One region of the Chitinimonas sp. JJ19 genome, then DNA from elsewhere that is predicted to be linked to it. Evidence: predicted binding sites of a transcription regulator. Region 1 holds the regulator's gene; each other region holds the start of a gene.
The links. Region 1 encodes FNR, which switches genes on or off when oxygen is low (the NO sensors DNR and NnrR bind a similar motif). Its sites were predicted from a motif close to TTGATNNNNATCAA; they were not measured.

Region 1 (7,264 bases):
GCCCATCGCCAACCAAGTCGCCTGAGCCCACCATGCGCACCGTCAACTTGCCCAGCTTGCCACTCAGGCTGGTCTCGCCCGATCCGGTCGACTCCACCAGCAGGTCGCCGCCAGCCAGACCACGCACCGCCACGCTACCCGAACCAGTATTCTCCAGGCTCGCCAGGGCCGGGGTAACAATGCTCACCTTCAGCCCGCGGTCGGTAGAGAAAGCCCCCTCAGTCTTGATGATCAGCTTGTCGCCCACCTGCTCGGTCACCACCAGCTTGACCAGATTCTCATCGCCCTCCACCACCATGCTGGGTGTATCGCCGATACGGATTTCCACATCCATGCTGCCCGTAGACTGCACGGTTTTTACGGCCGCAAGGGTGCGACTTTCCTTGGTGACCACACCATTACCCTTGATCCCACCCACGCCACCGATAGAGACGTGTACCTTGCGGATATCACCTGTCTTCTCATCGTTGTCGACATTGATGCTGCAAGCCGCCAGCGGCACGCAAAGTGCCAGTAACAAGCCGTATTTCATTGCTCATCTCCTCTCAGGTAAACATTCTTATTGGTATGTTATATCCATTACCCCGGAAATGCACGCCCTCCTGTCGGGCCGCAGCCTAGCGCCGCTAACAAAACCCAGCGTAGCGGTTCTGGCTAGGCGTACGTACGCTGGCGCGCGCAGCAGACAGTACGTGGGTACGGCAAGCTCGCACAATAACGCCAGAAGGGTTTTGTTAGAGGCGCTTAGTCTTCGCCCTTGTTGTTGAGCGCCGCATCCACCACGGCACGGCTCAGGTGTGGCGCAAAGCGCTCGATAAAGGAATAGGTATAGCCGCGCAGGTAGGCATCACGGCGTATGCCGATATGGGTGGTGGAAGGCTCGAACAGGTGCGAGGCATCGATGGCAAACAGGCCGACATCGCGTTTCACGTCAAATGCCATACTGGCCACGATGCCTATGCCCAGGCCCAGGCCCACATAGGTCTTGATCACATCGGTATCGATGGCGGTCAGCACCACGTTAGGCGCCAGCCCGCACGATTCAAATGCGCGATTGATCTTGGAGCGGCCGGTAAAGGCAAAGTCGTAGGTAATGATGGGGTACTTGGCCACATCCTCTATGCGCAACTGCCCTTTCAGATCCAGCAAGGGGTGGTTGTCCGGCACGATGATGCTGCGGTTCCAGCTGTAACAATCAAGCATGGCCAACTCAGGGAACTGGTCTATCCCCTCGGTCGCAATGGCGATATCGGCCGAACCATCCATCACGAACTCGCAGATCTGGGTCGGGCTGCCCTGCTTGATCGAGAGCTTGACCCCGGGGTAGCGCTGCATGAAGTCATGTATGGTCGGCGGCAGGGCATAACGTGCCTGGGTGTGCGTGGTGGCCACCACCAGCCCGCCCTCCTGCTCGTTGACAAACTCCTCAGCCACCCGCTTCAGGTTCTTGGCTTCGCGCAGGATACGCTCGGATATCTTCAGTATCTCCTTGCCCGGTGCGGTCACATCCACCACCCGCTTGCCGTTGCGCACAAACACCTGCACCCCCAGCTCATCTTCCAGCAGGCGTATCTGCTTCGATATACCCGGCTGAGAGGTATGCAAGGCCTCGGCCGCATCCGATACATTCAGGCCCTGCTTGGCCACTTCCACGAGATAACGCAGTTGCTGAAGCTTCATGTGCCACCCTGACTCTGCGCACTGCCCAGCCAGGCTGCCGGGCAACGCTAAATTGAAATAACCGAGTTGTATAAAATCTTAACACATGAGTCTTTAATGATTATTAGGCTGTAGGGCTAGCATGGCAGGCTTTCCCCCAGACTGTCTGTATGGATCTCGCCTATATCATCGCTGGCCTTGCCGTGGGTTTCATCGTCGGCCTTACTGGCGTGGGCGGCGGCTCGCTGATGACGCCCGTACTGCTCTGGTTCGGCATCAATCCCGCCACCGCCGTCGGCACCGATCTGCTGTATGCCGCCTTCACCAAGTGCGGCGGCGTTATCGTGCACCAGCGCGCTGGCAATATAGACTGGAAGGTCAACGGCTGGCTCACCGCAGGCAGTGTCCCGGCCGCTTTGCTTACCGTCCTGGTGCTGCATGTCTGGCATCCCGATGTCACCACCCTCAATGCCCTGATCAAACACGCCCTCGGCATTGCCCTGTTGCTCACGGCCCTCGCCATCCTGTTCAAGACACGCCTGCTGGCGCTGACCCGTGGCAAACAAGCAACATCCACCGACGGCAAGCCCTCACTCCCCCTCAAGACATTCATGGTCGGCGTGCTGCTGGGCGTGCTGGTGACCCTGACTTCCATCGGCGCAGGCGCCATCGGCACCATCGCGCTATTCCTGCTATTCCCGCTGATCCCCACTGCCCGCTTGGTGGGCACCGAGATCGCCCACGCCGTGCCATTAACGCTGATCGCCGGCCTGGGCCACGCCGGCCTCGGCCACGTAGACTGGTTGCTGCTGGCCAACCTGCTGTGCGGCTCGCTGCCCGGCATCTGGGTGGGCAGCCACCTGACCGGCCGCGTGCCCGACGGCGCCCTGCGCCCGGCATTGGCCCTGATGCTCGCCCTGGTCGGCCTCAAGCTGGTCTGGTAGATAACCCCCCCATGAGCGCCCGCAGAGGCGCCAACATCGTCATGGACACCCGAAACCATGGAAACCGTACTGAGCCCCGAACTCCAGGCCAAACTGGCCCACACCCTGACCTTGCTGCAACAGGTAGCGCGTGAACACGCACCCGCCGTCTTCGCCAACTCGCTGGGCGCCGAAGACATGGTGCTGACCGACCTGATCGCCCGGCACCAGCTGGACATCAGCATCTTCAGCCTGGACACCGGCCGCCTGCCAGCCGAAACCTACGAGCTGATGCAGCACACGGCCGAGGCCTATCCCGACACCCGCGTGCTGGTCTACTTCCCGCGCGCCGAGTCGGTCGAGAAATATGTCAATGAGCAAGGCATCAACGCCTTCTATCAATCCATCGAAGCGCGCAAGGCCTGCTGCCGCATCCGCAAGCTGGAACCCCTGGCCCGCGCCCTGGCCGGCAAGCAGGCCTGGGTCACCGGCCTGCGCCGCGAGCAATCGACCACCCGCACCGATATGGCCGAGCAGGAATGGGACGAGGCCAACGGCCTCACCAAGTTCAACCCGCTGCTGGAATGGACCGAGAAAGAAGTGTGGGCCTATATCAAAGCCTATCAGGTGCCCTACAACGCCCTGCACGACCGCCACTACCCCAGCATAGGCTGCGCCCCCTGCACCCGCGCCATCGCCGCCGGCGAGGATGTCCGCGCCGGCCGCTGGTGGTGGGAGAATCCCGAGAACAAGGAGTGCGGCCTGCACGCCAAAACCAGCGCGCTACCGACCCGATAAAAAACTTGCGTACAGGTGATTGCATAGCCAAGGCCGCTACGGCATAATGCGCGGCTTCGCGGAAAGGTGGATGAGTGGTTTAAGTCGCACGCCTGGAAAGCGTGTATAGGTTAATAGCCTATCGGGGGTTCGAATCCCCCCCTTTCCGCCACGAAATGCAAAGGCCCTGATCATTGATCAGGGCCTTTTCTATTTTCACCACGGTACATTGCAGATTCAGCCTCCCGCCCCAGTGGGGCTACACGCTAATAGCTGCTCAGCACTGAAAACCTGGGCGTTTCACCTGCTTGATGGAATTAAAGTCCACTGCGCCCGACCTACCTGTGCTTTCGCGGGTCGTGCACCATGAGAACAAGCGCACGGAAAGTGCGTTCGCTTGGATTCACTACACAAGCGTCGTTATCGCGAGTGCAGCAGCCGCAAGAAGCGATCCTGGCGGAAATCTTCTGGATACGTATCCAAGGTGTGTAAACGCACTCGAAAAACATACTCCCCTTCGATGGGCTTCCCCGCAAGCTCTTGCGGAATGAAGGACCAGCCCTCCAACGACGCCTTGGCAAAACGACGCACACTCTCCGGCATGCCTGGCAATGCCCTGACCTCGATCAGACGGCATTTGCCATCGATACCAACGGTGCAGGCAGCCTCCACAGCCCCCTCCCAGCCACCCGATCGGGCGATGTCATCAGGATAGCTCGCGGCGTAGCGCTTGGTCGGTATTGGGCTCATCGAGAGTCCCGCCATTCGTACTTGTCCGCCACCATCGGCACTAGGGGTGACAAGAAAATCAAGCCGAACGCCGCTTCGAAGCGTTGCAGGCATGCCATCGGCCTCTGCGGGTGGCACCTTGGTCTTGGCTACCCGCGCCTTGACGTTGTCAGCGAATGCAAGGGGATATTTCTCCTCATCCACTAACGAATACTGAAGAGGATGGCCATCAGTGCCATAGAGAACATTGGCCCAAACCTCAACGTAGTAAGGTTCCTTATTGGCGTAGCTGGGTACAGCTGCCAAAGCGATCAAGGCGCTGGCGATAATTCGGATATAAGACATGGTCTTGCTTGATAAACGGATATGGAGGTAAACCGACGAAGATAAACATGTGTGCTCAAAGCACGCGTGCCACTGGCGAGGAGTGAGTGGACGGATAAGGTGTACGACGAGACGACGGCTTCAGACCATCACGCCGAAGGGCTGATCATACTATACCGGCGCCTCGCCCAAGAAGGACGGCGCCCCCCCCTTCAGGCGTCCATGGCATGCGCTATAGGGCCGGCCGAGATAAGCCCAGAGCTATCGGGCGGCGCATCGCGCACAGCCCAAAACCTCAGCCATGCCGCACGTGCACCATCTCAATGCTGCAAGCCTATGCAGCCCGACACCAGCTGCTTGATGGCCGCCAGGTCCAGCACTTCGATCTGCTTGCCCTGCACCTTGATCCAGCCATCCTGCTGGAAGCGTGAAAAGGTACGGCTCACCGTCTCCAGCTTCATGCCCAGATAGCTACCTATCTCTTCGCGGGTCATGCGCAAGACAAACTGGCGCGAGGAGAAGCCGCGTGCCGCCATACGCTGCGACAGGTTCAGCAGAAACACCGCCAGGCGCTCTTCTGCCCGCATATTGCCCAGCAACAGCATGGCGCCCTGGTCGCGGATGATTTCGCGGCTCATCAATTTATACAGGTGCCGGTTGAGTGCCGGTATCTCCAGTGCCAGGTTCTCGAGGCGGTGATAGGGCAGCTCGCAGACCTCGCAGTCCTCCAGCGCAATGGCGGTGCAGCCGTGCTGGTCCGTCCCGAAGGCATCCAGCCCCATCAGTTCGCCGGCCATATGAAAGCCTGTCACCTGCTCGCGCCCGTCCTCCGATACCACCACGGTCTTGAAGAAGCCGGTGCGCACTGCATACAGCGAGCGAAAGGCGTCGCCCAGGCGGAACAGTGCCTCACCGCGCCGTACCGGCATGCGCTGGTTGATAGCATCGTCCAGCTGCACCATTTCCTCCTGCGCCAGGCCTAGCGGCAGGCACAGCTCCTGCAGGCTGCAGGTCGAACACACGGCTTTAAGGGCATGGACGGGAATGATTTCGCGGGCAGCGGACATGATTGGTGCTTGATGAAGGTCAATACGATTAGTCTGCCTGCTACTTACAGTGTCAGCAACCAAGACCTACGCTGGCGCTACCCAATGACTGCCCCCGCCATACCCGATACGACCCCGCTGGAGATCGATCTGCCGCTGCTGCAGCGCCATGACGATGTGACGCGCTATGGCATCTATCCAACCGCCGATCGCTTCTCTGAAGATTTCGACGAAGACCGCTACCGCCATGCGTTGGCGACGCACGCACTGGGTGGCCTTCGCCCCCTGTCGCTGTATGTCCATCTGCCGTTCTGTGTATCGGCCTGTTACTACTGTGCCAGCCACAAGGTCATCACCGCCGATCACAACCAGGCCGATACCTATCTGGACTATCTCGAACGGGAAATCGCCCTGCAAGGCACGGCCTATGGTGCGACACCCAAGGTCACCCAACTGCACCTGGGTGGTGGCACCCCAACCTTTCTGCAGGATGCGCAGCTAAGCCGCCTGCTGGCTGCCCTCCAGCGGTATTTCCCGCTGGCTGCTGGCGCTGAATGCTCGGTCGAGATCGACCCCAGGCATATCGGGCCGCAAAGCCTGCAATTGCTTGCCAGCCATGGCTTCAGCCACCTTAGTATCAGCCTCCAGGATCTCTCCCCCGATGTGCAGCTCGCCGTCAATCGCATGCAGCCCGCGTCCCTGACCGCCGCCGCCATCGCGCAAGGCCGCGCCCTGGGCTACCGCACCATCCATATCGATCTGCTCTATGGCCTGCCAAGGCAGACCCCGGCCAGCATGGCCGACACCCTGGCCCAAGTGCTAATGTGGCGACCTGATCGCGTCTCGCTCAACCGCTACAACCACCAGCCTGATCGCTTCAAGACACAGCGCCATATTGACGCCGCCACCCTGCCGACAGCAGACGACAGGCTGGCAATGCTGCAGCAGGCCATCACCCAGTTGCAGGGCGCGGGCTATGTCCATCTTGGCCTGGAGCAGTTTGCCCTGCCCCAAGACGAACTCGCCGTCGCCATGCGCCAGGGGCGGCTGCATAGAAACTTCCAAGGCTATACCACCCAGGCAGAGTGCGATCTGATCGGGCTGGGTGTTTCGGCCATAGGCAAGGTCGGCGCTTGCTACGCCCAGAACCATAGGGTGCTGGAGGACTACTATGATGCGCTGGCACACCACCACCTGCCCATCGCCCGCGGCATGACACTGGCTGCCGACGATCTGCTCCGCCGTAGCATCATCCAGTCGCTGCTATGCCAATCCGAAGTGGCCTTTGAGCCACTGGAGAGCCGTTGGCTGATCGACTTCCACCATTATTTCGCCTACGAGCTTGAACAATTGCAGCAACTCGCCAGCCAAGGCTTGCTGAAACTCCATCGCCAAGGGCTTGAGATCACACCCAAGGGTCGCTGGCTGACCCGCAGCATCGCCATGGTGTTTGACCGTCATCTGCGCGAGGCCCGCAACAGCGCCCGGTTTTCAAGCCTGATATAACAAACACCGACAGAGTACCAACGTCACCCCCTGTGGAGGCCACCCATGTACAAACGTATTCTGGTACCCCTAGACGGCAGCGCTACCGCCACCCGCGGCTTGGAAGAAGCCATCCGGCTTGCGCACGCCTTGCGTGCCAAACTGCATCTCTTCCATGTCGTCGATCTGCACCTGGTCTACATGGACTACAGCGGCACCGCCGAATTGACCGACTATGTCCATGCCCTGCGTGAAGCAGGCCAGGCGCTGCTGCACAAAGCACAGGCCCTGGCCGCCAGGCAGGATGTATCTGCCGAGGTA
Region 2 (7,264 bases), on a different contig from region 1:
GGAGCTCTGGGTGGTCACGCCATGGCTCACTTCGTGGGCCATCACACCCAGCGAGACCAGCGGGTGGAAGCGGGTGGCGCCGTCACCGAAGGTCATGCTGTCGCCGTTCCAGAAGGCATTTTCATAGCCATTGCCGTAGTGCACGCGCACCTTCAGCTTCTGGGTCAGCGGACGGGTGTTGTACCAGTCGCGGTACATATTGAAGATGACATTGCCGAAGTAATGGCCGTCGTTGACTGGCGAGTAGGCGCCGTTGATGGTGCGGTAGTCATTCACCGGGGTGCCGGTGGCCGGGCAGCTGGCCATCTGGTAGGGCGCGGTGATGCTGGCCGTGCCGTTCTTCAGGTCGATGGTGGTGACGTTCTCGCTATCGAAGCGGCAGTCTTGCGTGATGTCCAGGGCCTTGTAGTCCTTGCCATACATGTACTTGCCGACCTTCTCATTGCCGCCGGGGCCATGCGCGTCGCGGTGGGCCAGGCTGTCCCAGCTCATCAGCACGGCGCCGGTATTGGCGTCCAGCATGAAGGTGGGGCTGGTAGGCTCATCGCCAGGGATATGCAGCGAGGCGATGTAGACCAGCTGGGCGCGGCTCTTTTCATCCAGGCGCACCAGCAGCTCGGCTTGTTCCAGTTCGGCGCGGTTGGCCATCAGACCTTGGCGGGCGGCCAGCATGCGCACCAGTTTCTGGATATCGTTCTTGCTCATGCGCGGCTGGGCCGAAGGCAGGTCGGCGGCGATGCCATCGACCACGACACCGGTGCTGAACGTCGGTGTGCTGGAGACCAGGCCATTGCCTTGCTTGGCAAAGTGGGCCACGGGTGCGGTTTCGCCCCAAACCCGTACGCCTTGGTAGTACTGTTGATACTTGATCTTGCGACCGCCGTCGGCGGTAGCCATGCTGTGTTGGGTGGCTCGCAGATCGGCCGAGGCCAAGGCGCCATCGCGTTGTACATTCTGGCCCAGGTCGATACGGGTGGCGGCCTCGCCATGCAGCGCACCGGCTACCGCGAGGGCGAGTAGGGCAATCCGTGTCGCACCCACGCGCTTGTTCTGTGTCATTGAAGCTCTCCTTAGTGGTTTGATGACAGGTGAATAATTGCGGAGCGCACTACAACATCATGCAATCGTCATGTCAGCGCGGCGGCGGCTTAAGTTAGCTTGAAGTGCCGCTTAATGCTGTTGGCATGGTCAATTAAGCTATTGAAAATAAATAAGAATATTAAAAATTTTGCGCGGCCTTGGCTTGCCTGGGCTGCGGCTTTTCGCCTAAAAAAATTGCAGCGAAGACGCATCAGGGCAGGTCTATGGGCAGCGTGGTGATGCTGCTGCCGGGTCGGTATCGGCTGTGGCGGGGTGGTGGCGGCATGGACTGACCGTCGCCCGCCCCACTATATTGGCGAGCCTGGCGAGCGTGGATAGCCAGCGAACAACAACAGACAAGGAGTAGAGGAATGGACGAACAGGACTTGGTCGGCGTATGGCATCTGGTGAGCACTGCCCACATCAATGTGGAACTGGATCTGCCGGATGAGGATGACGACGATAGCGCCGTGGTGGACTGGTTGTACGGCCATAGCCCCGAACTGCTGGCACTGCTGGAAGCCACCGACGGCCTTACCTTGCAGGTACAGGCCGATGGCAGCTTCCGCCAGACCTGCAACGGCGAGCCGGCAGTTGAATGGTTTGGGGCAAACGGCGTGCTGGAGGAAAAAGTGGTGCCCTTTGACGGACGGGTCAACAGCGAGGGCGGCGAGCATTTTCTGCTGGTGCCCGATCTCGATTGGGGTGCACCCGAGGGCGAGCACGAGCAGGCCACCCTGCGCTATGACGACGGCGACACCAAGATATGTGACCGGGTGGCCTTGCAGGGCGCGCAACTGATACGCACGGTATCGGTGGTGACCGACGAGGCCTATGGCGACCGCGTGGTGATGGCTTTCCGGCGGGCAACCAACTGAGCTTCGATGATGAACGCAAGCCATCGCTGGACGGTGACTAGCCCTGCTGGCGTCCCTGATGCCCGCCTATAGCTCCAGGCTGAAGCGGACCTTGCTGCGCTGCTGGGCGCCCAGCCGCAGGTAGAAGCGGATGGCGCCCTGGTTCCAGTCTGGCGTCTGCCACTGCAGCTCCTGGCAGCCCTGGCTACGGCCATGCTGGCAAACCGCTGCCAGCAAGGCTGGGCCCAGGCCCTGGCCGCGCGCATTGGGGCGCAGGTAGAGGCAATCGAGGTGTAGATAGGCTCGGCCGGCCAGGGTGGCGTAATCCAGCGTGGTGCTGGCATAGCCCAGCACTTCGCCGGACTGCTCGGCCAGCCAGGCGTGCAGGCGCGCCTGCTGCAGTGCCGTGGCAAGACGCTGGTCATGGCCCTCTGCCTGATAGGGGATGCGCTCGTAGCGGGCATGTTCTTCGCACAGGCCGGCCAGGCTGGCGGCATCGGCCGCTGTGGCCAGCCGTATGGTCGCCGGGCCCCTCATATCAGCAGCCGCACACAATGGCGGGTGCAAGGCCAGAGAGGCTGCCGGGTTCGGTACCGGTGGCCAGGGGGTGGCCGTCGCGCTGCCAGAAATCCAGGCCACCCAGCATCTCTTTGACCCTGAAACCCAGGCTGGCCATCTTGTAGGCGCCCTTGGTCGAGCCATTGCAGCCTATGCCATCGCAGTAGGTGATATAGGTCTTGCTACGGTCGAGCTGCGCCGTGCTGGAGGCATCCATCAGGCGGTGCGGCAGGCTGATGGCGCCGGGTACATGGCCGGCGGCATAGTGGGCTTCGCTACGGGTGTCGATGACCACGATCTCACTGACGTTGTTGCGCAGGTCCTCGGCCACATCCCAGGCATCGGTGTGGTAGGCCAGCTTGGCCAGCATAAAGCCGGCGGTGTCGGCGGGGGAGGCAGCAGGGAAGGCGAGAACTAGGGAGGTGGCTGGCATGGCGGGTACCTGGTTTGGTTGGTAGGCAAGGCCATTGTAGGCAGGCTTGGCGCTATCATTAAGGCCAATTCCCTTGCTTTGATAAGGCCAATTCATGACGATGCCCAGCCTATGGCTGTCGCTGTTCCGGCAGACCGCCGCACCCGGCACCAGCCTGCGCGAGCAGCTGTGCCGTGCCTTGCGGCAGGCTATTGCCAACGGCACTTTGACACAGCACGCCCGCTTGCCGGCATCGCGGGTGCTGGCGGCCGACCTGGGCCTCTCGCGGGTGACGGTGGAGGCGGCCTATGCCCAGCTGGAAACCGAGGGCTATCTGGGCCGGCATGTCGGCCAGGGTACCTTTGTCCGCATCGCCATGCCCAGGCGGGAAGCGTCGGTGCAGAGCGGCATACCTGCCATTGGCCTGGGCCTGTCGCGCCGGGGCGAGCAGATACGCCGTGGCGGCGGCTGCCAGGATCCACTCCGCCCCCAGGCTTTTTGCGCCGGCAGCCCCGAGCTGCGGGCCTTCCCGGCCGATACCTGGCGGCAGTTGCTCAACCGCCGGCTAAGGCAGGATGGCGAGGCGCTGATGCGCTACGGCGACCCACAGGGGCACCCGGATCTGCGCCGGGCCATTGCCCACTATCTGGGGCAATCTCGCGGGGTGCGCTGCAGTGCCGAACAGGTGCTGGTGCTGACCAGCTCGCAGCAGGCCTTGCAACTGCTGGCCACCATGCTGCTCGATACCGGCGACACCGTCTGGGTGGAAGAACCCGGCTATCGTGGCGCCAAAACCGCGTTTGCGGCGGCAGGGGCCAGTCTGCTGCCCTTGCCGGTGGACCAGGACGGCCTGCAGTTCGACCCGCAGTCGGCAGCGCCCCGGCTGATCTGCCTGACGCCCTCGCACCAGTACCCGCTGGGGGCGACGCTCAGCCTGCCGCGCCGCCTGGGCCTGATTGACTATGCCCGCCAGCACGGCTGCTGGCTGGTGGAGGACGATTACGACAGCGAATTCCATTACGACGGCCACCCCTTGCCGGCCATGCAGGGGCTGGATGCCCAGCAGCGGGTGATCTACCTCGGTACCTTCTCCAAGGTCTTGTTCCCGTCATTGCGCTTGGCCTACCTGGTGCTGCCACCGGCCCTGGTCGAGCCCATGGTGACCGCGCGGACGGTGCAGGACGGCCATTGCACCCAGTTGTCTCAGGCGGTGACAGCCGACTTTATCGAGCAGGGCCATTTTGCCGCCCACCTGCGGCAGATGCGCCAGCTCTATCGCAGCCGGCGCGATACCCTGCAGGCGTTGCTGACCACCCACCTGCCCTGGCTGTCGCCACAAGCCGCCAACGGCGGCCTGCAACTGGCAGCCAGCCTGCCCACGGGATGGGAGCTGCCGCTGAGCCGGCAGGCTACCGCCCTGGGCATCGCCACGCCCAGTTTGTCCAGCCTGTATCTGGGCACACCCAGGCAGGAAGGCTGGCTACTGGGTTATGCGGCACTGACACCGGACGAGATGGCCGGGGCGGTGAAGGTATTGGCGGGCCTGAAGCGGCCGGGGTAGGGGAGGGGCTCAATCAGGGGAGAGCCGCTGCCTGAGTTATCGCAAAGGGTTAGCACCCGGGTTTCCCGGGTGCCACCGCAGTAGGCGGATTCTTGATGCCGCTAGTAATCCCTATCAGGCTCTCAGAAGCGCCAGCCAGCACCCGCGCCGATCAACCAGGGGTCGACCTTGAATTCACCGACCTTGGTGCCGGCCGATTTCACGTCGGTGCGTATCTGTACCTTCTTGATATCGAAATTCAGATAGGTACTGTCGTTCAGCTTGTAGTCCAGGCCAGCTTGCAGAGCCAGGCCCACGCTGTTCTTGCCGATGCTGGGCTGCAAGGCGGCCGCGACGGCGGGGTGGAACTGCACCTGGGAGAAGCGGGTGTAGTTGATGCCAGCGCCAACATAGGGCTTGAGCGCGCCCTGGCTATTGAAGTGGTACTGCAGGGTCAGGGTGGGTGGCAGATGCTTGAGGCTGCCGATGTCTACACCGCCTGAACGTATGGTCTGCTTTTGCGGGTAGGTCAGCACCAGTTCGGCTGCCAGCTCCGGGGTGAAGAAATAGGAGATATCGAATTCTGGTATCACCTTGTTGTTGATGGACAGATCCAGGCCCGTGCTGTCCTTGTTGGCGCTGTCGAGGTTGACGGCGCGCAGGCGTACCAGCCAGGGGCCTTCCTCGGCTTGTGCTGCCATTGGCAGGGCTGCGGTGGCGGCCAGTGCCAGGCTAAGGCCCAAGTGCTTGAGCGTACTGGTTTTCATGGGGAATATCCTTTGCGAGGTTGGTGAGAAATCCTGGCCTGGATTACACCTGAGCCCGGCAAGCACGGTATTGATGCTGATCAAGCTGCTGCCATCCGTCGGAATCCCGGCTTTTTACCCGATTTGCATATACCATCCAGCAGATTTGCATGCTTTTGGTCTCAGCCTGCACAAATCCGTACAATCGTACAAACTCTCCTAAGTTCATGATGCTGCAGCCGATATCCCATCGGCATAATTAGAATAGAGGCGCATCATGAAGCATTCCCTACCCTTTATGCTGGGGCTGGCCCTGGCTGGTCAGGCGGTATACGCGGCGGACGGCTTGCTGCTCCGAGTGAAGCAGAACAACGACAGGGGCAGCAGCGACTACGAGCTGGTCCATGCCCAGACCGGCCAGTTCACCAGCACGCCCAAGCCGGTACAACCCAGTGCATCCGATCTCTATGTGGTGGGACGCGACCGCCAAGGTAGGGAACTGTTTCGTAGCCGGGTAGCCAACCCGGCCACCTTGAATGCCGAATCGTTCAACCCCGAAACCGGGGAGATAGAACACGCCCAGAAGGTCACCCTGCCGCAGACCGTGTTCGAAGTACGGGTGCCGGGCTACAAGACACTGGACCATGTTGAACTGGTGGGTGGGCAGAACACCGAGCTGGGCGATGAGCGCGCCTTTGCTGCTGCCGCTGCCAAGCCCGCCAAGCGCTTCGATCGCAAGCTGCTGGACAAGCTGCTCAATGGCGGCGAACGCATGATGGCCGTACGGGCCCAGGCCAGCTCGGTGCTGCTGCACAATACCGGCCCGTCGAACAACCGCATGGACATCGTGCTGATAGGGGATGGCTATACCAGCGCCGAAATGGGCAAATGGGCCAGCGACGCCCAGAAGGTCGCCAACGGCATGCTGGCCGACCCCCTGTTTGGTGCCAACAAGGCCGGCATGAATATCCGCCGCGTCGATGTGGTCAGCGCCCAATCTGGCGTGGATGAGCCGGACAAGGGCATCTACAAGAACACCGCCCTGGGTGTGCAGATAGGCTGCTGGGGCCTGGACCGCCTGGTCTGTGCCGATGACAACCTGGTGTATTCCAACGTGGGTTCGGTGACCGCCGCCGATGGCCGCGACGTGATCGTGGTGATTGCCAACTCTACCCGCTATGGCGGTGCTGGCGGCAGCATAGCCACCATGACCATGCACACCTCGGCCATTGAGCTGGCGCTGCACGAGATAGGCCACACTGCATTCAAGCTGGCGGACGAGTATGACTACGGCAGCTGCGATACCAGCCGTGAGCCCACCGAAGCCAACGTCACCCTGCAAGGCACGCGTAATGGCGGCAAATGGGGCAGCCTGATTCCATCGAATGTGCAGGTGCCCACGCCGACGGGCGCCTACGCCAACGGCACCCTGGGTCTGTTCCGTGGTGGCCGCTATTGCACCAGCGGCATGTACCGTCCCACCGAGAACTCGCGCATGCGCACCCTGGGCCAGCCCTGGCACGCGGTGAACGAACGCCGAGCTGGTGTGGTGTTTGCCAACTACTACAAGCCCGGCGATGGCACCACGCCAGTGACGGTAACGGGTTCGGTGGCCAACAAGCAATGGGTCAACCTGCCGGCTGCCGGCGCCCATACCAGCAATCTGGGCGGCAACTTCAAGCTGCAGCTGACCGGGCCGGCCAACACCGACTTCGAGCTGGCGCTGTACAAGTGGAATGGCTCCGCCTGGGCGGTGGTGGCGTCGGCCACCGGCCCCACCTCCAGCGAGACCATCAACTATGCCGGTACGGCAGGGCATTACTATTTCGAGGTGAAGTCCTACTCGGGCGCGGGTAACTTCTCGGTTACCTATACCTTCCCCAAGTAGGTTGAAGTCTGGCCTGAAATGCCCCCGGTTTAGGCCGGGGGCAGGCTCATCCGTGTGTAGGTAGGCCAGACCAAACAGCGGGCGCTATAAAATCCGATGCTATTTGGTGTGATGGGTTGTGCGCATGTCTAGCCGCTTTACATTCAATCGTCGTAATCATGTTGTTTGCCTGCTATCGGGAAC
Region 3 (7,264 bases), on a different contig from region 1:
GGCAATGACCTCGAAGCCCGCAGCCAGCAATGCGTCGCGCAGCGCACCCAGCTCGCGCTCCGTATCGTCTACCAGTACCAGCCGCAGTGCTTTGTTCATGGGCTTTCTTCCAGGGTGGGAAGAATATAAAGCAAGGCTTATGCCGACTGGTGGATTTGAGTTTATTTAAACAAAATCAATGGTTTGTATTTTCTCGTTTGATGGGTGTGTGCTGTGCATGCCCCACCCTTGCACCAAGATGAGGCTGGTGACACTGATATGGCCAGTCATGGCCGGTCTTGCACCTAGGTGATGTGGCTGAGGTGATGTCGGCAGCCTATGCCATGCAGGCCGGAGGGTTCAGGCCTGTGGCAGGCAATACTGCGGGAGTGCTGCTGCAATCAGCGGCATGACATCAATGGCGTTGCTACTGTGGCTGATGGTGTTGCAGCTGACTACCCTGGCGGCGCCTGCCGCCATGAGGGCTGGCAGTGCATCGCCGCTGAGTATGGGGTGGACGGCGATGCAGATGGGGGCGGCCAGTCCGGCTTCGCGCAGGCGCTGCACGGCCGCAATCATGGTGCGGGCAGTGGAGAGGATATCGTCCAGCAGGACGGGCGTGTGCTGTGCCCAGGCGCCGGCATCGATTTCCGAGACGCTGACGTCACGATCGCCTCGGCGGGTTTTCTCCAATACCAGATAAGGTGCCCCCAGCCGTTGGGCGACTGCTGCGATCCACTGTTCACTTTCGCTATCGGGGCCGATCAGCAAGGGCTTGGTGACGGCCTGGGCAATCCAGTCTGCGATGGCAGGTGCAGCCGCCACGGCGGCACAGGGTAGCTGGAACAACGGGTCGAGGGCGTGGTTGCGATGCAGATGGGGGTCGACCGTGGCCAGGAAATCGATATGCCGCGACAGCACGCTGGCGAAGGTACGCGAGCTGATGGCCTGGCCGGGGGCAAAGCGGATGTCCTGCCGCATGTAAGCCAGATATGGCGCAACCAGGCCCACCTTGCGGGCGCCCAGGTCACGAGCGGCATCGGCGGCGAACAGCAGCGGGGCCAGCTTGCTGTCGGGGTGATCCAGCGTGCATACCAGTATCACGCAGCGATCCTGCAAGCCCTCGGGTACGGTGACCAGCGTTTCGCCATCGGGGAAGCTATGCAGCAGTACAGGGGCCGTGGGGCAGGCCAACAGCGCTGCCAGTGTCTCGCCTTGGGCTTCGTTGCCAGGCAAGGTCAGCAGGACGATATCAGTTTGATTGGGCTTGACCATGGCGGGTGTCCAGGGTGATGACGCTGGTTTGGTCGGCCGCGTAGGCCTGGGCGTAGCGTAGTTCACCCGGGGCCTCGGCATGGATGGTGAAGAGTGGCTGGCCGGCCATGACGGTATCGCCCAGCCTGACATGCAGATCCAGCCCTGCGGCTTTCGATTGTGGTGCACCCGCCAGCTTGGCAATGCGGGCCAGGGTACGGCTGTCTATGTCTTGCACCTGACCGGCTTGTACGGCCAGCACAGGCTGGGTCAGGGGGGCCTGGGGGACTTGCCGCATGCCGCCTTGGGCCTCGCAGATAGCCTGGAATTGCCGCCAGGCGTTGCCGTTATCCAGGGTGGCCGTGGCTAGCGCCATGCCTTGCCCCGGCAGGGCGGCGGCGCCCATATCCAGCAGCCTGGCGGCCAGCAGCAGGGCACGCTCGCGCAAGTCGGCAGGGGCCTGGGGGGCATTCTGCAGCACCTGCAGCACATCGCGTGCTTCCAGGGCTGGGCCGACACCACGGCCTATGGGCTGCCGGCCGTCGGTGATCATCACCTGTACATGGATACCTAGCTGCGTGCCTACCGCAAGCAATCGCGCCTGCAGCCGGGTGGCCGTCTCCAGCGTCCTGACCTTGGCAGTAGGGCCGACCGGGATATCGATCAGCACCTGATCCGATCCGGCGGCGAGCTTCTTGGAGAGGATGGAGGCCACCAACTGGCCGTCGCTGTCGAGGTCCAGCGGTCTTTCCACCTGTATCAGGATATCGTCGGCAGGGCTTAACTGCATGGCGCCACCCCAGACTACACAGCCCCCTGTTTTGCCAACCACCCGCCGTATGCCGGCAAGGTCCAGATTGACGGGCGCCAATACTTCCATGGTATCGGCCGTGCCGGCGGGCGAGGTGATGGCGCGCGACGATGTCTTGGGCATGGTCAGGCCGCAGGCCGAGACGATGGCGACCACGATGGGGGTGGTACGGTTGCCTGGCAGGCCGCCAACGCAGTGTTTGTCGACGATGGGATGGGTGCCCCAATCCAGGGTGGCGCCGGCAGCGACCATGGCGCGGGTAAGCGCAACGGTCTCATCGATGTCCAGCCGCTCACCCGCGCAAGCAGATACGAAGGCTGCCAGGTGCAGATCGGATAAACGGCCCGCAACAGTATCGTTGATGATGGCGCTGAGTTCGGCTGCTGACAGCCGCTGGCCGTAAATCTTGGCACGCAGATAACTCTCGGACTGCAGCACCGGGACATGGGAGAAGGCAAGATTATCGTGATCGTGCAGATGGAGTGCTCGTTGGGCCGATAGGCTCAGTGAGGCTTCGTCTATACCCAGCAGGTTACCTTTGACCGTATTGAGCGTGGCGATGATGCTGCGGCCATTGGCGCTGACCACCAGCCTGGCCTGCGCAGCAAACCCTTCGGAGCGGCAGATATGACAGCCGGCATTCATGTAGACCACGTATTCGTGCGCAGTGTCGATACCCAGCGGCCGAAAGCGAAGTAGGGGTAGCGGGTTGATCATGCTTCGAGCTTGATGCTTTGCAGGTAGTCGGGGACGCAGACATTCCAGTTCAGCTCAGTCGCGATGCGCTTGCGCAGGGCATCGGCGGCATCCGGCTCGCCATGGACGATGAAGGTTTGCTTGGGGGGCGTCAGAAAGCCTCGCAGCCAAGCCAGTATTTCATCGGCATCGGCGTGGGCCGAGAAGTTGGGCACGTTTTCGACACTGGCTCGGATCGGGATGTCCTCGCCAAAGATGCGGACATGGCTGGCGCCGCCCAGCATGGCGGCGCCGCGTGTTCCGCCAGCCTGGAAGCCGGAAAACACGATGGTGTTGCGCGCATCGGGTGCGAAGGCCTTGATATGGTGCAGTACCCGGCCACCGGTCGCCATACCGCTGGCCGCTAGGATGATCATGGGGCCGTGACGTCGGTTAAGCGCCTTGGATTCTTCAGGGGAGGAGACCACGGTGACGTTGCGGCACATGGCTGCGCACTGTGCCTGGGTGAGCCGGTGTTCACCCTGGTGGCGGAGGAAAATCTCGGTCGCATCGACCGCCATGGGGCTGTTCAGGAATACCGGCACCTGGGGTATCTCGCCCGATTCGCGCAGCAGGTGCAGCAGGTACATCAGATTCTGGGCGCGGCCCACGGCAAAGGTGGGGATCAACACCACGCCAGCCTGAGCGACGGTGCGGCGAATGATTTCGCCCAGCTGTACGCGAGGGTCTTCCTGCTCGTGGCTGCGGTTGCCGTAGGTGGATTCCACTAGCAGCCAGTCGGCCTGGCCGACGGTCGCTGGGGGCTTCATCACCAGATCGGCGGGGCGGCCCAGGTCTCCCGAGAACACAATGCGACCCGTGCTGGATGTCAGTTCGACGGTCGCGGCGCCCAGGATATGCCCGGCCGGCCGGAAATGCAGTTTTAGCTTAGGGTTGAGCGCAATATCCTTGCCGTAGGGGCAGGGGTGGAGTTGCTTGAGGCAGCGCTGGGCGTCCGATTCGTCATAGAGCGGCAGGGCAGGATCATGTCGGGAAGAATGGTGGCGATTGGCATAGCCTGCTTCTTCCTCCTGCAGGCGACCGCTATCGGGCAATAGCACTTCACAGAGCTCCCGCGTGGCCGAAGTGCAGTACACCGGGCCGCGATAGCCTTCGCGTACCAATAGCGGCAGGTAGCCGCTGTGGTCGAGGTGGGCATGGGTCAGTATGACGGCATCGATGCTGGCGGGATCGACCGGTAGTTGGGTCCAGTTCCGCAGCCGCAGTTGCTTCCAGCCTTGAAACAGGCCGCAGTCCACCAGCAGGCGCATCCCCTCGGCTTCCAGCAGGTATTTGGAGCCGGTAACCGTGCCGGTACCGCCGAGAAATTGCAGCTGCATGCTCATGCTTCCCCTCCTTTTGTCCGCCCATGTCCGATCACATCCTAGTATGTGACGTTGCACGGCGCGGGCCTTGATGTGCATCAAGCATGGATTGCAGTTGGCGTGGATTGCTTCCTGCTGCTTGGGAAACTAAGTTTTCTGAGGCTGCACTTGATCCCAATCAAATGCGGCAGGTCAAAACAGGCTTAAAAACGAACTTGAGCAAGGTTTTTATCTCGAATGCCACAGGAGGAACACACCATGAGCTATCGCAATATCCTGGTCCAGGTAGACAGTGGCCCACATGCTGCTGCACGCATACGCTTTGCCCTGCAACTAGCGCAAGCTCACGAAGCCCATTTGACGGGGCTGTTTGTGGCGCCTTCGCCCTATATCAATGTGATGGAACCCGGCGGCGGCGCAGGCTCGGTCTATTACGCCATACATGAGGATATTGAGCGCGCGGCGATACAGGCGCGGGAGTTGTTCGAGCGCCTGACCCAGCAGCATCCCAATCAATCGAGCTGGCATCAGCAGATCGGCGTGCCGGCTGAAGCCATCTGCCTGCATGCGCGGTATCAGGATCTGGTGGTGATGGGGCAGTATGATCCAGCCTCGCCAGCTGATGGTTTGCCACCCACGCTGCTGCAGGATGTGGCGATGGCTTGCGGCCGCCCCGTACTGGCGGTGCCGCATGCTGGCAGTTTCCCTACCCTGGACCAGCATGCCATGGTGGCCTGGAATGGCAGCCGCGAGGCTACCCGAGCCCTGACCGATGCCTTACCCTTGTTGCGCCGTGCCAAGAAGGTGACTGTGCTGATCGTCAATGCCAGCATGGACCCAGGCGTACACGGCCAGCTACCGGGTGCGGATGTGGGCTTATACCTTGCCCGCCACGGCGTGGAGGTTGAGGTGGTGAAGGACACTGCATTCAGCCGCGATATCGGTGAAGTCTTGCTGTCTGTAGCCGCCGACAGGCAGGTCGACCTGCTGGTGATGGGACTCTATGGTCACTCGCGCCTGCGTGAAATGGTGATGGGCGGTGCAAGCCGTACCATGCTGGAGGCCATGACGGTGCCGGTGCTGATGTCGCATTGAGTCGTGCAGTGAGGGCGACCCTGACTTCGCTTCCTTGGTATGCCCAGCCAGCCTTTGCTACGGGGCCTGGCTGGCGGGGAGGCAGTACGGGCTGGTTCCACAGCGCAGTAAAGCGGTGAGTGGCGCCAAACCGGTTCGTGGGGGGGCTGGCGCACCAGAGCGCGGTGGTCGGGCGAGCCACTGGCGGCTGCCGTACCACTACGCGCCTTGCACTAGCTCAGGGACTGGCCTCGGCCTCGGCCAGTTGTGTCGCAGTCAGCTGCTGCCGGACATCGGCCAGCCTTGCCCTTGCGGCGTCATCCTGCTGGGCAGCTTGTTTTAACAGGCGGTAGGCGGCGACCTTGTCCAGCGGTACGCCGCGACCAGCCAGGTGCATCAGGGCGAGGTTGTACTGGCCCGTGGCGTTGCCTTGCTCGGCCGCCAGGCGCGAATAGCGTACTGCCTCCAGGTCATCCTTCCGGACACCGCGTCCTGTCATGTACATGAAGCCCAAATAGGCCTGTGCATCGGCATGTTGTTGCTCGGCAGCCTTGCGATACCACTCTACTGCTTTGATATTGTCTGCTGCCACTCCCTGGCCTTTGCGATAGCGCAGGCCCAGCTGTGTTTGCGCAGCAGGGTCGCCTGCTTCGGCGGCACGCTGCAGTTCTGGCAAGGCTAGCCCTGCCAGTGCCGTGGTATCGGCCAGTTGGGGCGGGTTGGCGCTATTGTCGGTCAGCACGGGTGGGGCTACGTCGACGCTGGCAGTTTGTGCTGTGTCGGCTGGCGCGGGTGCTGGTTCATTGGAGCTGGCGTGCTGCTCTTTGGAGCTGAGCAGGGCGGCACCCAGGGCGGCCACGATGATCAGGCCAACACCGATACCCAGCAGTTTGCCGCGACCGCTGGGGGCTTCTGGCCGGCTGTCACGGCGCGTCATGCCTATGGGGCTGGGGGAGAATTCATCGTCCTGCAGCGGTACGGCCACAGGGCGCTGGGCCGTGCTGGGGTGCAGCACGGGTGTAGGCTGCATGGTGAACACGCCGGCTGTTTGCGGTGCTTCGGCAATGGCCAGGGCGCGCTTGTCGACCTCCAGCGCCTCGAAGGCCTTGATACAGGCATCCAGGCTGGTGAAGCCACCTTGCAATACCGGCTTTTGCATCTTTTTGATCAGCGCCGGCAGCGTTTCCTGATGCGCATCCTTGTAGTAGTCGATGCGGTGCAGCGAGATCTGCTTGAACCAATGACCCAGGGCGTACAGGTCGACACGCCAATCCAGGGTGTTGATGGCGAGGTCCGGTATCAGCACGCTGGCGTATTGATGCCGTGCCGACTCCGATAGCTCGTACCAACTGGACTTGCCGCTTTCACCCACCAGTTTGGCGTAGGTCTGCCAGTCACGCAGGATGGCATCGCGCATGGTGGGGGCAAGATAGGCGGCGTCCGGGCTGGCGAGATCGATGAACAGAGGTTTTTCAATGCGATGCTGGGCGCTGCGGGCTACACCGAAGTCGATCAGTGTCAGGCTGTCATAGTCGATCTCATGCTTGTCGTTCTGATGCAGGACGATCAGGTCCGGCCGTAAGCCGCCGTGGACGAGGCCGGCACGGCTCAGGTGGGAGAGGGCACGCAGGCTTGCCAGTACCAGTCGCACCAAGTCGCTGGAGCGCTGGAAGGGGTGTTCCAGCTCCCCCACCGGGGTGGCCAGCCAATGGGTAAGCGGGTGGCCGCTTGCCTCGCTGATCAGGGCTTGTCGGTCCAGATCGACGGCAACAAAGCGGGCTGCATGGCGTTGGTCACGCTGGAAGCCTTGCAGTATGCGGGCTTCGTGGCATAGCCAGTAATCGGCCGCTGGATAATCGGCGGACAGGCGCTTGCACCAGCGCTCGGTATCGCGCTGGCTCAGGAACTTGTCGAGTTGTATGGGCCGCTCTGGCGGTAGGTTGTCTTCTATCTTGTCGGTCATGGCGGTGGATCATGAGGCCCAGCTCTGTTGGCGGGCTTGGCGGCGATTATGGCAGCAAAAAGCCGGGTTGGAACCCGGCTTTACCATGATCAGCGTTTTGCACCTTCCGGCAAGACGATGTTG
Region 4 (7,264 bases), on a different contig from region 1:
AATGGCATCAATGAGATGATCCGCAACTTCAGCCATGATGCCTATGACATCACGTCGCCACAGGGCCACGGCATGGCGCTGCAATTGCTGGACCATGTACGCAGCCGCATGACCGAGTTTCAGGAAGAAACGGGCCATCTGTACAACCTGGAGGCCACGCCGGCCGAGGGCACCACCTACCGCTTTGCGCGAGAGGACAAGAAGCGCTGGCCGCAGATACGGCAGGCGGGCACGGCAGAGCAGCCGTACTACACCAACTCTAGCCAACTCCCGGTCGGTTATACCGATGACCCATTTACCGCGCTGGCCATGCAGGAGGCACTGCAAAGCCGCTACACCGGCGGTACGGTCTTGCATCTCTACATGAATGAGGCGGTATCGAGCGCAGAGGCTTGCAAGCGCCTGGTGCAGCGGTCCCTGGCGCAGTTCCGCCTACCGTATGTGACGGTCACCCCTACCTTTTCCATTTGCCCCAAGCATGGCTACCTCAGCGGCCATCATGAATTTTGTCCCAAGTGCGATGCAGCCTTGCTGGCACGCACAGAAGCCTGCTGTACCTGATCCATCACCCAAGGAGAACACATGAACAACGCAGTCGCAGAACGCAACCAAACCGCCCTGGACGAGCAGCAGCGTACTCGTTGCGAAGTCTGGACCCGTGTAATGGGCTATCACCGTCCGGTCAGCTCGTTCAATACCGGCAAGCAAGGGGAGTTCAATGAACGCCGCTTCTTCACCGAACAAAAACCTGGATAAGGCCATCAGCCTGTTCCATCAGGTGGCTCCCGGGCCGGCGCTGGTCGGCCCGGAGGAGCCCGCCGTGGCAGGACTGGTGCCCTTCTCCAGCGTAGATTGGCCGGGGCATCTCAGTGCCGTGGTATTTATCGGCGGTTGCCCCTGGCGATGCGGCTATTGCCATAACCCGCACCTGCAGAGCCGGCGTGCCCAATATCACTGGCCGGCACTCTGCAGTTGGCTGGAAACCCGCCGCGGCTTGCTGGATGCCGTGGTGTTTTCAGGGGGCGAACCCCTATCGGAACGTATGCTGCCGCAGATGATCGCGGCAGTCAGGGCCATGGGGTTCAAGGTAGCCTTGCATACGGCAGGTATTTACCCGAGCCGGCTGGCGGAGATACTGCCCGATCTGAACTGGGTGGGGTTGGATATTAAGACCCACGCCAAGGGCCATGATGCGCTGACCGGTCGTGAGCGCAGCCATGCGCCGACGGCGGCCAGCCTTGAGTTGATGCTGGAGTCGGGCGTCCCCTTCGAGTGCCGCACCACCTGGAGCCCCGCTTGGTTGAGTGAGGCAGAACTGCTGGCCCTGGCGCAGGATCTGGCAGCGCGTGGCGTGGTGCAATATGCAGTGCAGAACTACCGCGTCAAACCCGATATTGCGCCGACAGCCTGGCTGAGTACGGCTGCCAGACAGCAATTGCAGAGTTGGTTTCGCTGCTTCGAGTACCGCTGACATGTGACTAGCCTGTCCAATCAGACTAGCTCTTCTGGCGGATTCCGACGGATACCCTGCGGGCTTAGCATGGGGGCATTCTCACCGGCTTGAACAGGTACATCATGGCCATCAAACTCGACATCGAAGCCCTGCTGGCGCATCTGCCCCTGTTCCGTAGCCTGGACAAGACGCAGTTGGTGCTGATGGCCCAAGCCAGCCAGGAAGTACGGGTCGCCAAGCATGGCTTTGTGTTTCATCGCGGGGATGCGGCCAGTGGGCTGTATGTGGTTGCCGTGGGCGGCATCAAGCTGGCTATACCGTCAGCCAATGGGCAGGAGAAAGTCATTGAATTCTTCAGCCCCGGTCAGGCCTTTGGCGAGGCGGTCATGTTTCTGGACAAGCCCTATATGGTGCAGGCCCAGGCGCTGGAGGACACACTGCTGCTGTGGATAGACAAGCAGGACATCTATGCTGCCATCGACAGAGACCCATCCTTTGCCCGGCGCATGCTGGCCGGTCTGTCGCTACGCCTGCATGCGCTGGTGCAGGATATCGAGACCGTCAACCTGCAGAACGCCTCGCAGCGGGTTATCAGTTACTTGCTCAAGCAGCCCCGTGAAGGGGAGCATGTGCAGTTCCCATTCAACAAGAATGTGATTGCCTCCAAGCTGGGGCTCACACCCGAGACACTGTCACGCCTGCTGCATCAGCTCAACAGCAAGGGCTATATTGCGGTCGATGGGCGGGATGTGCATATCCTGGATGTGCCGGGGATGGAGGCGCAGCTCTACGGACGTTAATGGCCCGCCCATGCGGGCCTCTGTTTTGCCAAAAATAAAAGCAAGCGATTGATTGGTAACGATTTATTCGATGATGCCACCACGTCCACTTGATCAAGCTCAAGGCAGTAGGTGTGCGCACAGCATAGGCTGGCGCCACTACTCAACCGGGGCAATCAATGATGTGGTTCAACTCATTCAAGCTGGCAGACCGCGAACTGCTACCCATTGTGCAAGGCGGCATGGGGGTGGGCATCTCAGCTCATCGCCTGGCCGGTGCCGTGGCGGCGCAGAATGCGCTGGGCACCATAGCCAGCGTGGATCTACGCCATCACCATCCCGATCTGCTGGCGGCGACACATCGTTGTCGTGATCATGCGCTTATTGATCAGGCCAACCTGACTGCGCTGGACAGGGAGATACAGGCGGCACGCAGGCTGGCACAAGGCAAGGGCGCCATTGCAGTCAATGTCATGAAGGCAGTACGAGAGCACCCAGCTTTGGTCAGGCAGGCTTGCGAAAGCGGCGCTGATGCCATCGTGATGGGCGCTGGCTTGCCGCTGGACCTGCCCGAAATGACCGCCGACTATCCCAAGGTAGCCTTGATCCCCATCCTGTCTGACGCCCGTGGCGTGGGCATCGTGCTGAAAAAATGGCTGAAGAAAGGCCGGCGGGCCGATGCAGTGGTCATAGAGCACCCGGGATACGCCGGCGGCCACCTGGGTGCGGCAAAGCTGGCCGAACTGCGCGACCAGCGCTTTGATTTCGAGCGGGTGCTGGCTGAATGCCATGCGCTGTTTCAATCCCTGGCTCTGGGCAAGGAGACCCCCAGGCTGATTGTGGCAGGTGGCGTGGATAGCCACGAGAAGGTACGGCGCTGGCTGTCGAGTGGTGCCGATGCGGTACAGCTGGGCACGGCCTTTGCCGTAAGCGAGGAAGGCGATGCCCATCTGAACTTCAAGCAGACATTGGCTGATGCTGATCCGGCTGAGCTGGTGGAATTTGTCAGTGTTGCCGGCCTGCCCGCACGGGCCGTGGCCACGCCCTGGCTCAAGCAGTATCTGCGCCGAGAAGCCAGCCTGCAGGCAAGCGCCCGCGCCGATGCACGGCGCTGTACCCAGCGCATGGACTGCCTGAGTCAATGCGGTTTGCGTGATGGCATCAGTCGCATAGGCCAGTTCTGCATCGACCTCAAGCTAGCCGCTGCGGTGCGTGGCGAGGTCGACAAAGGTCTGTTTTTCAGGGGGGCCAGCAAGCTGCCCTTTGGGCGGGCCATCCGACCGGTCAGCGAGTTGATCGACTACCTGCTGCATGGGCGTTATCCGGCTGCCATCGGCCAGCCGGCCTGAATACGGTTTGCTTGTCCTTGCTCAAGGCGGCGGCCAGTGTCGCTCATTACCATCAGCGCATCCCTAACCACTCAATGGAGACCATCATGTCCGGCATCGTCTGCGAGCAGACTTTTCTATTCGACGCACGTGGCGTCGCCAAGCGCTTCCGCCACGCCGCCATCTTTGGTGCGCTGGAAGCCTTGCGCGAAGGCGAAACCATGCGCTTCGTCAATGACCACGACCCCCTGCCCTTGCTACAGCAAATAGGCCAACGCTACCGGGATCAGGTACGTGTCCATTATGTCGATCATGATGCAGGTCATGTCGTCATCGACTTTTCGGTTCATCCGGCCGAGCAGCAACGCTCGGAAGGTGGCTGTGGCAGTAGTGGTGGCGGTTGCGGCTGCAGCGGGGCGTAGCGGGCAGTGCCCATGACAGAACACCACTTTGTTTCGTGCGACCCGCGTACTGGCGAGATTTTTGGCGAGCGCCCGCATTGGTCCATGGGCCGGCTGCAGGATGCGCTTGCGCTCGCCACCGCAGCCAGCCAGCGTTGGATGCATACCGACGCCACACAGCGCAGTGAACGACTGCTGGCGTTGGCCGAGGCATTGGAACGCGCCTTGCCCTCGCTGGCGCCCAGCATCAGCCGGGAAATGGGCAAAGGCTTGCTGGCGGCCGAGGATGAAGTCGTCCGCGCTGCCAAGTGGTGCCGCTTTATGGCACAACAGGCACCAGGGTGGCTGGCAGACGAGCACAACGACACTGGCCAGATACTGCGCAGACCACTCGGGGTAGTATTGGCAGTGACCCCCTGGAACTACCCTGTGTGGCAGATGCTGCGCCCTTTGGCCGCAGCCCTGGCTGCCGGCAATGCGGTGCTGATCAAGCCGGCCTGCAATGTTGCGCAGACCAGCGCGCTGGTAGAGGCGCTATGCCGTGACGTGCTGCCGGTCGGCCTGATGCAATGCCTGTGGGTGGATGAACTGGGCACCCATGCGGCACTGGCCAGCCTAGACGTGGCGATGCTGGTGTGCACCGGAAGCGAAAACACCGGGCGGCAGTTGGGTGCCCTGGCGGGCCACCATCTCAAGCCCGCCGTGTTGGAGCTGGGCGGTAACAATGCTTTTATCGTGCTGGATGATGCCGATATCGACACTGCAGCCGGCGCCGCTGCCGAAAGCCGCTGCGTGAATGCCGGGCAAGCCTGCACAGCCGCCAAGCGTTTCATCGTCCACCAAGCCGTGGCGGCTGCCTTTACCTCAGCCTTGGTCGAGGCGATGGCGTCGTATCGCTGCGGTGTTGCACTACCCCCCTTGGCCCGCGCTGATTTGCGCCACAAGCTCGGCCTGCAGGTCGATGCCAGCCTGGCGGCTGGTGCCCGCTGTCTGTCAGGCGGGCAAGCGGTGAATGGGCGCGGCTACTATTATCCCGCCACCGTGCTTGCCGATGCCAGGCCCGGCATGCCGGCGTTTGACGAAGAGCTGTTTGGCCCAGTTGCCGCGATCACTGTGGCGGAATCGGACGCCGCAGCAGTGCAGTTGGCTAATGCTGCGCGGCAGCAGCTGGCTGCCAGCATCTGGAGTGCCGATAGGCACCGTGCACAATATCTGGCACGCCAGCTCAAGGCCGGCACCGTGTGCTTCAACCGCCGCCCCAGCAGCCGGTTTGAGCTACCATTTACCGGTAGTGATGCATCGGGCTACGGCAGCACGCTGGGGCGTGATGGTTTGCTGACATTTACCCGTCCGGTAGGCTGGATGTAAGCCTGCTATGGACTTGCGTCATGGATGGGTGACGACAGACGAGGCCGGCGCCAGGAAAACCCAGGTGCTGGGCGCTTGTACAGCCTGGAACAGCAGACCCGCCCCTGACGTATTCCACCCCGCCCTCACTGCCACGATGGAAGTCCACCTTGCCGGTGCGTGGAGGGGGCCTCGCTGACGTGATCATTCTATTGAGATACTGCCAATGAACCATCCCTTGCTGGTCGAGCTGGCAAGCCTGCTGCCACCGGCCAACCTGATACTGAATGCAGACAGGTTGGCACCACGCCTGCTGGATGCGCGCAAGCGCCTGCGCGGGCAGACCCTGGGCATGGCCTTGCCCAGCAGTGTCGAAGAAGCTGCCATGATCATCACCCGATGTCGGGCGCATGGGGTATCCATCGTTCCACAGGGTGGGAATACCAGCCTGGTCGGTGGCGCCACACCCATGAGCGAAACCAGCCTGCTGTTGGGTTGCGATCGTCTGAAACGGATACGCCAGATAGACCCAGTCGGTTACACCCTGACTGCAGAGGCTGGCTGTGTGCTGGACGACATTCGTGATGCCGCCCAGACCGAAGACCGGCTCTTCCCGCTCTGGCTGGGCTCATCGGGCAGCGCCTGCCTGGGCGGGCTGATCGGCACCAATGCTGGCGGCTTGCAGGTACAACGCTATGGCAATACCCGTGAGCTGGTGCTCGGCATAGAGGCCGTGCTGCCAGATGGGCAGATTTTCCGTGGTCTGCATCCGTTGCGTAAGCGGAATGCCGGTTACGATCTGAAACAGCTCTTTATCGGCGCCGAGGGCACGCTGGGGTTTGTGACGGCGGCAACGCTCAGGCTTTTTCCGCAGGAGCGTGGTCAGGCAGTCGCCATGGTGGCGCTGGACCATGCCGAGCAGGTCCTGGCACTGTTCGATCGGACCAAAGCTGCTGTTGGTGAGGTACTGACGGCCTTTGAGATGATGGACAGCGAGGCCATGACACTGATGGCCAGGCATTTCCCAGTCCTGCAACAGCCGTTTGCCGCTCCACCCCCCTACTCCGTACTGATTGCGCTGAGTGGCAGCCAGAGCGATAGTGTGTTGGCCGAGCGCATGATGGACCTGCTGCTAGCCAGCGGCGGCGAGAATGCCGTACTGGCCCAAGATGGCAGCCAGGCCAAGGCCCTGTGGGCGCTGCGTGAGCATATACCAGCGGCGCAGACCCGCCAGGGGCCGTCAATCAAGCACGACCTGGCATTGCCCATCAGCGCGATACCCGCCTTCATTGCCGAGGCCGCCAGCCTGCTGAAGCAGTGGCTGCCACAGGTGCGCCCGGTGGTGTTTGGCCATGTGGGTGATGGCAACCTGCACTACAACCTGGGCCTGCTGCCAGGGGCAGAGACAGACCAGATAGAGGCAGAAGCCAATGGCCTGCTATTTGACCTGGTTGCGCACTATGGTGGCGATATCAGCGCTGAACACGGCATAGGCCGGCTGCGTATTGCTGCCGCTGATGCGCGCCACGACCCGGTGGAAAGGGCTCTGATGCGTCAGGTCAAGGCCATGCTGGACCCGGCCAGCCTGTTCAATCCCGGCGTATTGTTCTAACACCTGGCGGCAGGTTCTGCTTCCCTATCAGGGTTGCAGGAACTGCCACCAGCACAGCACGATGGCCGCCCATGCAGGCACGGCCAGCAGCATGGCCTGTCCACGGGGTAATGCCTCCGCGCCAGCGGTTTGCAGCCAGAATAGTCGCAGGCTCCATAGCAGGCCCAGCCCCAGCAATGCCAGCTGTGCCACGCCCTTCCATGGCAGCATCAGCCCCATGCCGCGCAGTAATGAGAAGCTGGTGGCTGACAGCCCCAGAATCAAACCCACACCTGCCAGCGGCGTGAGGCAATAGGCCAGTTGCAGGCGTCTGCTGCGCCAATCAGCTTGCAGCGCGCGGGCCG

Region 2: V7714_RS08845 (OmpW/AlkL family protein) is a predicted target of FNR. The motif match lies at 5,285-5,298, and genes of this name have one in related genera.
Region 3: V7714_RS10185 (universal stress protein) is a predicted target of FNR. The motif match lies at 4,193-4,206, and genes of this name have one in related genera.
Region 4: V7714_RS05860 (NAD(P)H-dependent flavin oxidoreductase) is a predicted target of FNR. The motif match lies at 2,343-2,356, and genes of this name have one in related genera.

Annotation. Positions count from the first base shown of each region.
Region 1 is NZ_JBAMDD010000001.1:124,255-131,518, reverse strand. It holds gene V7714_RS00595 (head GIN domain-containing protein) at 1-532, opposite strand, end outside; gene cysB (HTH-type transcriptional regulator CysB) at 745-1,680, opposite strand; gene V7714_RS00585 (sulfite exporter TauE/SafE family protein) at 1,830-2,603, shown strand; gene V7714_RS00580 (phosphoadenylyl-sulfate reductase) at 2,661-3,380, shown strand; tRNA gene V7714_RS00575 (tRNA-Ser) at 3,441-3,531, shown strand; gene V7714_RS00570 (hypothetical protein) at 3,780-4,433, opposite strand; gene fnr (fumarate/nitrate reduction transcriptional regulator Fnr) at 4,733-5,479, opposite strand; gene hemN (oxygen-independent coproporphyrinogen III oxidase) at 5,564-6,964, shown strand; gene V7714_RS00555 (universal stress protein) at 7,010-7,264, shown strand, end outside.
Region 2 is NZ_JBAMDD010000005.1:327,503-334,766, reverse strand. It holds gene V7714_RS08870 (M4 family metallopeptidase) at 1-1,059, opposite strand, end outside; gene V7714_RS08865 (hypothetical protein) at 1,452-1,958, shown strand; gene V7714_RS08860 (GNAT family N-acetyltransferase) at 2,025-2,474, opposite strand; gene V7714_RS08855 (rhodanese-like domain-containing protein) at 2,476-2,928, opposite strand; gene pdxR (MocR-like pyridoxine biosynthesis transcription factor PdxR) at 3,023-4,468, shown strand; gene V7714_RS08845 (OmpW/AlkL family protein) at 4,591-5,214, opposite strand; gene V7714_RS08840 (M64 family metallopeptidase) at 5,471-7,081, shown strand.
Region 3 is NZ_JBAMDD010000007.1:5,594-12,857, reverse strand. It holds gene V7714_RS10205 (ANTAR domain-containing response regulator) at 1-99, opposite strand, end outside; gene V7714_RS10200 (ribose-phosphate pyrophosphokinase) at 340-1,254, opposite strand; gene V7714_RS10195 (thymidine phosphorylase family protein) at 1,232-2,761, opposite strand; gene V7714_RS10190 (MBL fold metallo-hydrolase) at 2,758-4,125, opposite strand; gene V7714_RS10185 (universal stress protein) at 4,363-5,199, shown strand; gene V7714_RS10180 (Sel1-like repeat-containing protein kinase family protein) at 5,417-7,141, opposite strand; gene minE (cell division topological specificity factor MinE) at 7,231-7,264, opposite strand, start outside.
Region 4 is NZ_JBAMDD010000003.1:318,240-325,503, forward strand. It holds partial or broken gene V7714_RS05845 (ribonucleoside triphosphate reductase) at 1-756, shown strand, start outside; gene V7714_RS05850 (anaerobic ribonucleoside-triphosphate reductase activating protein) at 719-1,471, shown strand; gene V7714_RS05855 (Crp/Fnr family transcriptional regulator) at 1,576-2,253, shown strand; gene V7714_RS05860 (NAD(P)H-dependent flavin oxidoreductase) at 2,415-3,581, shown strand; gene V7714_RS05865 (DUF2249 domain-containing protein) at 3,668-3,982, shown strand; gene V7714_RS05870 (aldehyde dehydrogenase family protein) at 3,995-5,329, shown strand; gene V7714_RS05875 (FAD-binding oxidoreductase) at 5,535-6,920, shown strand; gene V7714_RS05880 (4Fe-4S binding protein) at 6,948-7,264, opposite strand, start outside.